DNA from 4 places in the Streptomyces nidicola genome. Region 3 is predicted to be linked to each of the others. Evidence: riboswitches for the same ligand, from Rfam matches in the RefSeq annotation. Region 3 holds a riboswitch; each other region holds the start of a gene.
What was found. A riboswitch is a leader RNA that binds a small molecule or an ion and turns the genes downstream of it on or off. The one in region 3 is predicted to bind cyclic di-AMP.

Region 1: linked by a shared signal. The riboswitch ahead of ACOKM3_RS08945 (M23 family metallopeptidase) and the one ahead of ACOKM3_RS20905 (M23 family metallopeptidase) in region 3 are both predicted to bind cyclic di-AMP.
Region 2: linked by a shared signal. The riboswitch ahead of ACOKM3_RS18305 (C40 family peptidase) and the one ahead of ACOKM3_RS20905 (M23 family metallopeptidase) in region 3 are both predicted to bind cyclic di-AMP.
Region 4: linked by a shared signal. The riboswitch ahead of ACOKM3_RS12790 (M23 family metallopeptidase) and the one ahead of ACOKM3_RS20905 (M23 family metallopeptidase) in region 3 are both predicted to bind cyclic di-AMP.

What each region holds. Positions count from the first base shown of each region.
Region 1 is NZ_JBNBPI010000001.1:1,907,453-1,909,644, reverse strand. It holds gene ACOKM3_RS08950 (tyrosine-protein phosphatase) at 1-567, opposite strand, end outside; cyclic di-AMP (ydaO/yuaA leader) riboswitch at 951-1,122, shown strand; gene ACOKM3_RS08945 (M23 family metallopeptidase) at 1,126-1,908, shown strand; gene ACOKM3_RS08940 (SGNH/GDSL hydrolase family protein) at 2,127-2,192, shown strand, end outside.
Region 2 is NZ_JBNBPI010000001.1:4,050,052-4,052,243, forward strand. It holds gene pcrA (DNA helicase PcrA) at 1-471, opposite strand, end outside; cyclic di-AMP (ydaO/yuaA leader) riboswitch at 678-850, shown strand; gene ACOKM3_RS18305 (C40 family peptidase) at 859-2,049, shown strand; gene ACOKM3_RS18310 (hypothetical protein) at 2,117-2,192, opposite strand, start outside.
Region 3 is NZ_JBNBPI010000001.1:4,588,480-4,590,671, forward strand. It holds gene ACOKM3_RS20905 (M23 family metallopeptidase) at 1-1,021, opposite strand, end outside; cyclic di-AMP (ydaO/yuaA leader) riboswitch at 1,033-1,180, opposite strand; gene ACOKM3_RS20910 (PP2C family protein-serine/threonine phosphatase) at 1,424-2,192, opposite strand, start outside.
Region 4 is NZ_JBNBPI010000001.1:2,819,465-2,821,656, forward strand. It holds gene ACOKM3_RS12790 (M23 family metallopeptidase) at 78-878, opposite strand; cyclic di-AMP (ydaO/yuaA leader) riboswitch at 891-1,054, opposite strand; gene ACOKM3_RS12795 (M16 family metallopeptidase) at 1,295-2,192, opposite strand, start outside.

The DNA.
Region 1 (2,192 bases), 2.7 Mb from region 3:
GGACTTGAGGTAGTCCGCCTCGATGGCGTCGCGCTCCACGCCCACCGCGAGCAGTGTCACCGCGATCGACAGGCCCGCGCGGTCCTTGCCCGCCGCGCAGTGCATCAGCGCGGGGAGGCTGTCGTCGGCGAGGGAGTGCAGCACGCGGCTGTGCTCGGCGGTGCGCTCCTTGATCATGGTGCGGTAGGACTCGACGAGCCGGTTCGCCGCGCGGCCCTCGGAGAGGATCTGGCGCAGCTGGTCGATGTTGCCGTCGCGGACCATGGTCCAGAATTCGGCGCCGTCGGCCGGGTCGTTGAGCGGCAGGTTCAGATTGCGCACGCCGGGCAGTTCGACGTCCGCGCCCTCCAGCTTCTGGTCCGCGGAGTTGCGGAAGTCGAAGACCGTGTGCAGGCCGAGGGAGGAGAGGAAGGCCGAGTCCTCGGCCGTGGCGTGGGCGAGGTGACCGCTGCGGAACAGTACGCCCTGGCGCACGCGCCGGCCGTCCACGGTGGGCAGGCCGCCCACATCTCGGAAGTTGCGCACTCCGGTCAGCTCGGGCTCGGTGGACGGTGCGTGCTGCGTCACAGGGGCTCCTCCCAATCGGTGCACCGGCGTTGGGTCGCCGGCGGGCGCGCTCCTGACGATACGACATCGGTTCCACAGGCAACCATCTATCCGATTCGCCCTGATCCGTGCCAACTGTGCATGGATCGAAGGGGCTTGTGGGCGTGTGCGTGACCGGCTTCATGTTCGTGACGCTGTGTGGCGGGCGGCCGGGATTGCCGCCCCAGTAATCCCCGAAGGTATGGCGTTGGTAAAGCGGCGAATGTCGACGGAGGGTTACACCGGGAAGCCTCAGGATCCCAAGGAATTGGCACCGCAGATGAATTCGGGGTTTGTCGTCGCCATTGCCGTTCGCCTACGGTCACCAATCAATCCGGTCGGAACGCCTAGTCCTGCCGCCGCCCGGATTCCTTTCGACTACCCGTCACGGCAGGAGCGGGGGACCCACACGCAAGACGCCGCGTAGGGGATTTCCCGAAGCGGCTTGGGGTGAAGCCGTGCCCGTACCCCGGGCGCGGCCGGGCATCTCCAGCCCGAACCCGACAGCTCACCTCGTAGGCGACGGAGAGGAAATTCAGCATGCCCGCAAAGGGAAAGCACCGCCTTTCGACCTCCCAGCGCATCGCCCGTGTCGCCGCCGTCGCCTCCGCCGGTGGAGCCGCGCTCGCGCTGCCGCTGATGGGCGCCACCGGTGCGCAGGCCGCGACGTCCGCCCCCGCCGCCGACGCCACGACGTACACCGTCAAGGCCGGTGACACGCTCTCGAAGATCGCCAAGGCGCAGGACGTCGACGGCGGCTGGAAGAAGCTCTACGAGGACAACAAGGACGCCGTCGGCTCCGACGCGGACCACCTCAAGATCGGCGTCAAGCTCACCATCGGTGGCGCGGCCGCCAGCGGCTCCGGCTCCGAGGGCGCGGCCACCGCCACGCAGGCGAGCGCCAAGACCACCGCCTCCGGCGACTACGTGGCGCCGGTCGACGGCGCCAAGGGCACGGGCTACGGCAACTCCGGCTCCATGTGGTCCAGCGGCAGCCACACCGGCGCCGACTTCTCGGTGCCGACCGGCACCTCCGTGAAGTCGATCGCCGACGGCACCGTCGTCTCGACCGGCTCGGGCGGCGCGTACGGCAACGAGGTCGTCATCGAGCACGCCGACGGCCACTTCTCCCAGTACGGCCACCTGTCCTCGATCGGCGTCGCCCAGGGCGACACCGTGACGGCCGGCCAGGAGATCGCCAAGTCCGGCGCGACGGGCAACGTGACCGGACCGCACCTGCACTTCGAGGTCCGCACGACCGCGGACTACGGCTCGGACATCGACCCGATCGCGTACCTGAGCGAGCACGGTGTGAACGCCTGAGACATCTCGTAGCGGTCGCGACCGCTCGCCCGATGCGGCGCCCGGAGAGCTCCCCGGGCGCCGCATTCGCGTTCCCGCGCTTATTCCCCAGGTGGCGAGTGGGTTATCTCACCACGCGTCAACCCCTGGCTACGGTCGCGTAGGTCACAGTCGAGGGTGAAAGATGTGTGGTCGTGGCAAACGAATCGAGAGCACTCACGGAGACACTCAACGGCACGATCCGGTCCTACGCGGCCGTGGGCGACAGCTTCACCGAAGGAGTCGGTGACCCCGGGCCCGACGGA
Region 2 (2,192 bases), 540 kb from region 3:
GGCGCTGTGGAAGGTCGAGACCCACATGGCGTTGGCGCGCGGGCCCACCAGGTCCTCGACGCGCTCCTTCATCTCGCCCGCGGCCTTGTTCGTGAACGTGATCGCGAGGATCTGGCCGGGGTGCACTCCGCGCTCGGCGAGCAGGTACGCGATGCGGTGCGTGAGGACGCGGGTCTTGCCGGATCCGGCGCCCGCGACGATGAGCAGCGGGGTCCCGCCGTGTGTGACGGCCGCCTGCTGGTTCTCGTTCAACCCCTCCAGGAGGGAGGCCGCGCTCAGGACGGGGCGCGGGGCGCCGTCCCGGTAGTGCGTGTCCCTGTCCTCGGGCGCGCCGAGCTGCCCGCCGAACAAGTCGTCCGGCATCGGCTCCGGGGCCCCGTCGTCGTACTCGGGGTCCGGGGGCGGCGGCGGGGGTTCCTCCGCACCCTTCTGGAGGCCGGTCAGGAAGCTGTCGTCAAAGAGGCTGCTCATCGCTCTACGAGTCTAGGCCGCCCCACTGACAACCCGTGGCTGCCTTCAAAACTCCGGGGAACTCCACCGGGCCCCGCGGGCCCGCAGAGGGGCAGATCACGAAAATGTATCGGGCATATCGAACATCAACCTTCACAGCAGCCACACGAGTTGGCTACGGTGCAGCCGGGCAGCCCGTCCCCCCGCCCGCGAATGTCGCGGCGAGCGGGCAGCCCCCGCCGAGTTCCGTACGCCGTGAGGCAGGGAACCGGGGACCCAACCGACCTTGGGGTGAATCGGCCGACGGCCCGGCAGGACAGGGCAGCCGACCGTAGGGCAGCCTTCCGTGTACCACGCCCGAACCCGACAGCTAACCCGGTAGGCGGACGACGGAAGGAGTCGCCTGCCTTGGCGTCGCACCGCAAGCCCCGCAGCCGTTCCCGGATCACCGGCGGCCTTCGCACGACCCCCGCGGTCGGCATCACCACCGCCGCCCTCACCTCCGTGGCCCTGCTCTCGCAGACGGCACAGGCCGCGCCCGCGCAGCCCTCGTCCAAGCCGCGCCTCGAAGAGGTCCAGCAGAAGGTCGACACCCTGTACCGGCAGGCCGAGGTCGCCACCCAGAAGTACAACGGGGCGAAGGAGCGGACCGACTCCAAGAAGCAGCAGGTCGACAAGCTCCTCGACGATGTCGCCCAGCACACCGACGAGATGAACACGGCCCGCCAGAAGCTCGGCAGGTACGCCGCCGAGCAGTACCGCTCGGGCGGGGTCAGCGACACCGCAACCATGTTCCTCGCGGACGACCCGGAGGACTACTTCTCGCAGCGCCAGCTGATGAGCCGGCTCACCGACGAGCAGAAGAAGTCGGTCGACGACTATCAGGCGCAGGCGCGCGAGACCGCGAAGAAGCGCACCGAGGCGCAGTCGAGCCTGGAGGACCTCACGGAGTCGCAGACCGAGCTGAGGTCGACGAAGGAGACCGTCCAGACGAAGCTCTCCGACGCGCGCAAGCTGCTGGCCGAGCTGACCGCCAAGGAGAAGGCGCGGCTCGCCGCGATCCAGAAGGCCAAGGAGGAGGCGGCCCGCAAGAAGGCCGCCGAGCTGGCCGCCCAGCAGAAGGCCGCGGAGGCGAAGCGGAAGGCGGCCGAGGAGGCAGCGCAGAAGGAACAGGAGTCGTCCGGCTCCTCGGGCTCGGGATCCTCGGGCTCCGGTTCTTCTTCGTCCGACGCCTCGTACGCCACGAAGGCCGCGCAGGCGCTCGCGTTCGCCAAGTCCCAGGAGGGCAAGCCGTACGTGTGGGGCGCCACGGGCCCGGACTCGTACGACTGCTCGGGCCTCACCCAGGCGGCGTGGAAGTCCGCGGGGATCTCGCTGCCCCGGACGACCTGGGACCAGGTCGAGATCGGCAAGACGGTGCCGCTCTCCGACATCCAACCCGGTGACCTGGTGTTCTTCTACGACGACATCAGCCACGTGGGCCTCTACATGGGCGACGGGATGATGGTCCACGCGCCGAAGCCGGGCGCGGTCGTGCGCGAGGAGTCGATCTACTACGACGGCACGTCGTCGATCCACAGCGTGGTGCGGCCGGCCTGACCCCACGCAGAAGGGCCCGGCAGGTGCGACCTGCCGGGCCCTTCTGTGCGTCCTGGTACGCGGTCGCTCAGGTCCAGAGCACCGCGATGAAGATGTTGACGACGGTGAGCGCGCCGACCGTGATGAAGAGGCCCTTCTCCGCC
Region 3 (2,192 bases):
TCGCCGGGTCGACCCCGGTGGACTGCCCGTCGGGGTGGACCTCCAGGTGGAGGTGCGGCCCGGTGACATTGCCCGTGGCGCCCACGCGGCCGATGACATCGCCCGTCGAGACCTTCTGGCCCGCGCTGACGTTGAGCGAGGACTGGTGGCAGAACCACAGCTCGGTGCCGTCGTCGAGGGTGAGGATCGTGCGGTAGCCGTACGCGCCCGCCCAGCCGGCCTCCGTGATCGTGCCGCCGTGGACGGCGCGGATCGGCGTACCGGTGGAGGCCGCGAAGTCGAGGCCCGTGTGGTAGCCGGAGGACCACATGGAGCCGGGCTGACCGAAGGTGCCGGAGAGCGTGTACGAGGCGACCGGGAGCTTGAAGCTCTTGGCGAGCTTGGCGAGGCGCTCTTCCTCGGCCTTGCGGCGGGCCTCCGCCTCGGCCTTCTTCTTGTCGGCGAGTTCCTTGGCCCTGGCCGCGTCCTGCTTGGCGGCGGCCTCGGCTGCCGCCTGCTTGGCGGCGGCCTCCTCGGCGGCCTGCTTCGCGGTGGCGTCGGCCGCGTCCTGCTGCGTCTCGGCCTGCTGCATGATGCGGGCCCGCAGCGCCTCGCCGGCGCCGGTCTGCCCGTCGGCGGCCTCGGCCTGGGTGATACCGGCGCCGCTCAGCGGGGAGGCCGTGGCGCCGGAGTCGGAATCGGAGTCCGAGCCGTCGGATATCAGCGAGCCCACGCCCGGCAGCGACTTGGCCTCGGGCAGCGAGTCCTTGACCGCCGACAGGTCGGGCATGGAGATGTGGACCGGCGGCTTGCCGCCCTGTGCGGTGGCGATGCCGCCCGCACCGACGGCGGCGACCACGCCGACGCCGAGAACAGTGGAGCTGCGAGCGAATCCACCACGGCGGCGGGCTACGCGATGCCTGCCGCGGACGGGAGCGACGGACTCCTCGGTGGGGTTCCACTCCTCCCAGGTCTCCTGCTCGACGCCGAAGTCGTCTTCGGGGCCGTAGAAGAAGTCGGGGGCAGGCCGGTTCGACGCCACGGGGGCGCTCTCCTTTCCTTCCTTCTCGCCTACCGGGTTAGCTGACGGGTTCGGAGCAGGAAGGTCTCCTACGGACGCCTCCTTGGACAGGAACAGCGTCCGATTCACCCCAAGTTGGTGGTTCCCCGGTTCCCTTGCGGGATTGAGCGTGTGCGCACGGAGCCGTCTCTTGTGACGGCTGGGACGACCGCGCTGCGTTATCGAACGTTAATAGACAGCAGACAGTAATTCCAAGCGCTTCCCACTGATCGTTCACGACTCTGGCCAGGACTTATCGGGACAGGAGTGGGCGGAATCGGGCGAGTTGATCGCACTCCGCAAACGTCCATGCAACTGATGGTGCGTCAATTGTTATGCGGAGCGACGCCGTTCGACTACCTCTGGTAATAACGATCAAGGAACTCAGCCGCGTCGCACGGCGAGCAGCGCCATGTCGTCCTTCGTCCCGTCACCGGTGTGCGCGCGCACCTCCGCGGCGAGGGACGCGAGGAGTTCCTCGGGCCCCGGGAAGACGCGTCCGGAGAGCCGGGCCGCCGGATCGTAGAAGCGGCCGCTCGGGTCGCGCGCCTCGGAGAGCCCGTCGGTGTAGAGCAACAGCGTGGCCGCGGACGGGAACGCCGCCTCGACGGCCCGGTCGGGCCAGCTGCCGAGTTCGCTCATGCCGAGCGGCAGCGCCGCCTGGCACGGATCGAGTGCGCGTACGGTGCCGTCGCCGAGCAGTAACAGGGGGCTGGGGTGGCCCCGGTTGAGGACGCGGACGAGCTCGACGCCGTGCGGGATCTCGGCGAGCACCGCGGTGGTGAAGCCCTCGAAGTCGTCGATGCCGCTGCGCCGGGTGCCCTCGCGTGCCAGGGCCCGCTCAAGACGCTGGGCGACCGCTTCCAGGGAACCCTCCTGCTCGGCGGCCTCCCGGAACGCGCCGATGACGACGGCGACCGCGGCGACCGCGCCCATCCCCTTGCCGCGCACGTCGCCGACGATGATCCGGATACCGTGCGGGGTGTCCTGGACCGCGTACAGATCGCCGCCGATGAACGCGTCGGCCTGCGCCGCCTCGTAGCGCGCCGCGATGACGAAACCGCCGAGCCGCCGGGCCGGTTCGGGCAGCACCGCCAGCTGCGCGGCCTGCGCGATCTCACGGGCGGAGGCCAGCTGCTCGTAACTTCGGTAG
Region 4 (2,192 bases), 1.8 Mb from region 3:
TTTTGGACAGTGCAGACCCGCACACGCGAAAGCCCCGGCTCGGTGAGCCGGGGCTTTCGTGGAGTGTGGCTGACGGGTCAGACGTTCACACCGTGCTGGCGCAGGTACGCGACGGGGTCGATGTCCGAGCCGTAGTCGGGGCCGGTGCGGGCCTCGAAGTGGAGGTGCGGGCCCGTGACGTTGCCGGTGGCTCCGGAGAGGCCGATCTGCTGGCCGGGGGTGACGTCCTGGCCGACGGAGACGCCGATCGAGGACATGTGACCGTACTGGGTGTACGTACCGTCCTTCATCTTGATCACGACGTTGTTGCCGTACGCGCCGCCCCAGCCGGCCTCGACGACGGTGCCCATGCCGACCGCGTGCACCGAAGTGCCGCTGGAGGCGTGGAAGTCGATGCCGGTGTGGCTGCCGGAGGACCACAGTCCGCTGCCGGCCTGGTAGGCCGTGGAGACGTACGAGCCGGAGATCGGCGACACGAAGCTGTTCAGGCGCTTGCGCTCGGCCTCGCGGGCGGCGCGCTCCTTGGCCTCGCGCTCCTTCTCGGCCTTCTCGGCGGCCCGCTTCTTGGCCTCCGCCTCGGCCTTGCGCTTGGCCTCCGCGGCCTTCTTCTTGGCCTCGGCCTCGGCCTTCGCCTTGGCGGCGGCCTTCTGCTGCGCGGTGGCCTGCGCGTCGATCTGCTCGGCCAGGGAGTCGCCGATGGCCACGGCCTGCGTGAGGCCGTCGTGCGGGGCTACCGCGGTGTCGGCGGCGAGTGCGGGGGCGGCGAGGCCGCCCACCACGCCCGTCGTGGTGATCGCGGCGACGCCGGCGACCTGAGCGGTGGTACGCGTCAGGCGGCTGGGACGGCGGTGCTTCCCGGTGGCACGGGTGAACGCCATGAAGTGGCTGGTCCTTTCCTTCCTTCTCGCCTACCGGGTTAGCTGACGGGTTCGGAGCAGGAAGGTCTCCTACAGGCCCCCTCCCCTTACGGGAAGAGCGCCCGATTCACCCCAGGGACTTCGGTGGGTCCCCGGCTCCCCTGGCTCGCACCATGGGGACTCGGCGATGACTGTCCGGTGTCGCGGGCGCGACGTACGTCTGGCGGACAGCCGGAGGGAACGCTAAGCGGGGCGTCTTTGGATCGACAAACAGAACCCGGCTTTTGTAGTGCACGCCACAGGGCAGACAGGCAACCACCACATCAATTCGGACATTTGCGAGCGTGTGGTGATTGAAGACGACCGTGACGGACGCCACGAAGCCCCGGCCGCCGATGCCGGCGCCGGGGCTTCGTGGTGTGCCGCGGGAGACGAGCTCAGCTCTCGACCACCGTGACCTCGCCGATGCCGAGCGCCTTGACCGGCTCCTCGATCTGCGCGGCGTCACCCACCAGGATCGTCACCAGGCGGCCCGCCGGGAACGCGCTCACGACGGCGGCCGTGGCCTCCACGGTGCCCGTGGCGGCCAGTTGCCGGTACACTTGCGCCTGGAAGTCGTCCGGCAGGTGCTGCTCGACCTGGTCGGCGAGGGTGCTCGCGACAGCCGCCGCGGTCTCGAACTTCAGCGGGGCCACGCCCACCAAGTTCTGTACGGCGGTGTCCCGTTCGGCATCCGTGAGCCCCTCGGCCGCCAGCGTGCGCAGGACCTTCCACAGGTCGTCGAGCGCGGGCCCGGTGTTCGGAGTGTCCACCGAGCCGCTGATGGCGAGCATCGCGGCGCCGCTGCCGTCGGGCGCGGAGCGCAGCACCTGGGCGAAGGAGCGCACTCCGTAGGTGTAGCCCTTCTCCTCGCGCAGGACGCGGTCCAGGCGCGACGTGAGGGTGCCGCCCAGGCAGTACGTGCCGAGGATCTGCGCGGCCCACACACGGTCGTGCTTGTCCGGTCCGACCCGGCCCATGAGCAACTGCGTCTGCACGGCACCGGGACGGTCCACGATGATCACGCGGCCGGTGTCGTCGGCGACGACCGGCGGCACGGGGCGCGGCTCGGCGGTGTCGCCGGTCCAGGCGCCGAGCGTGTCGGCGAGGAGGGCGTCCAGGTCGATGCCCCTCAGGTCACCCACGACGACGGCCGTGGCGGTGGCGGGGCGTACGTGCCGGTCGTAGAAGGCGCGCACGGCCGCCGCGTCGATGGCCGAGACGGTCTCCTCGGTGCCCTGGCGCGGGCGCGACATACGCGCGTCGGCAGGGAAGAGCTGCTTGGAGAGCTCCTTG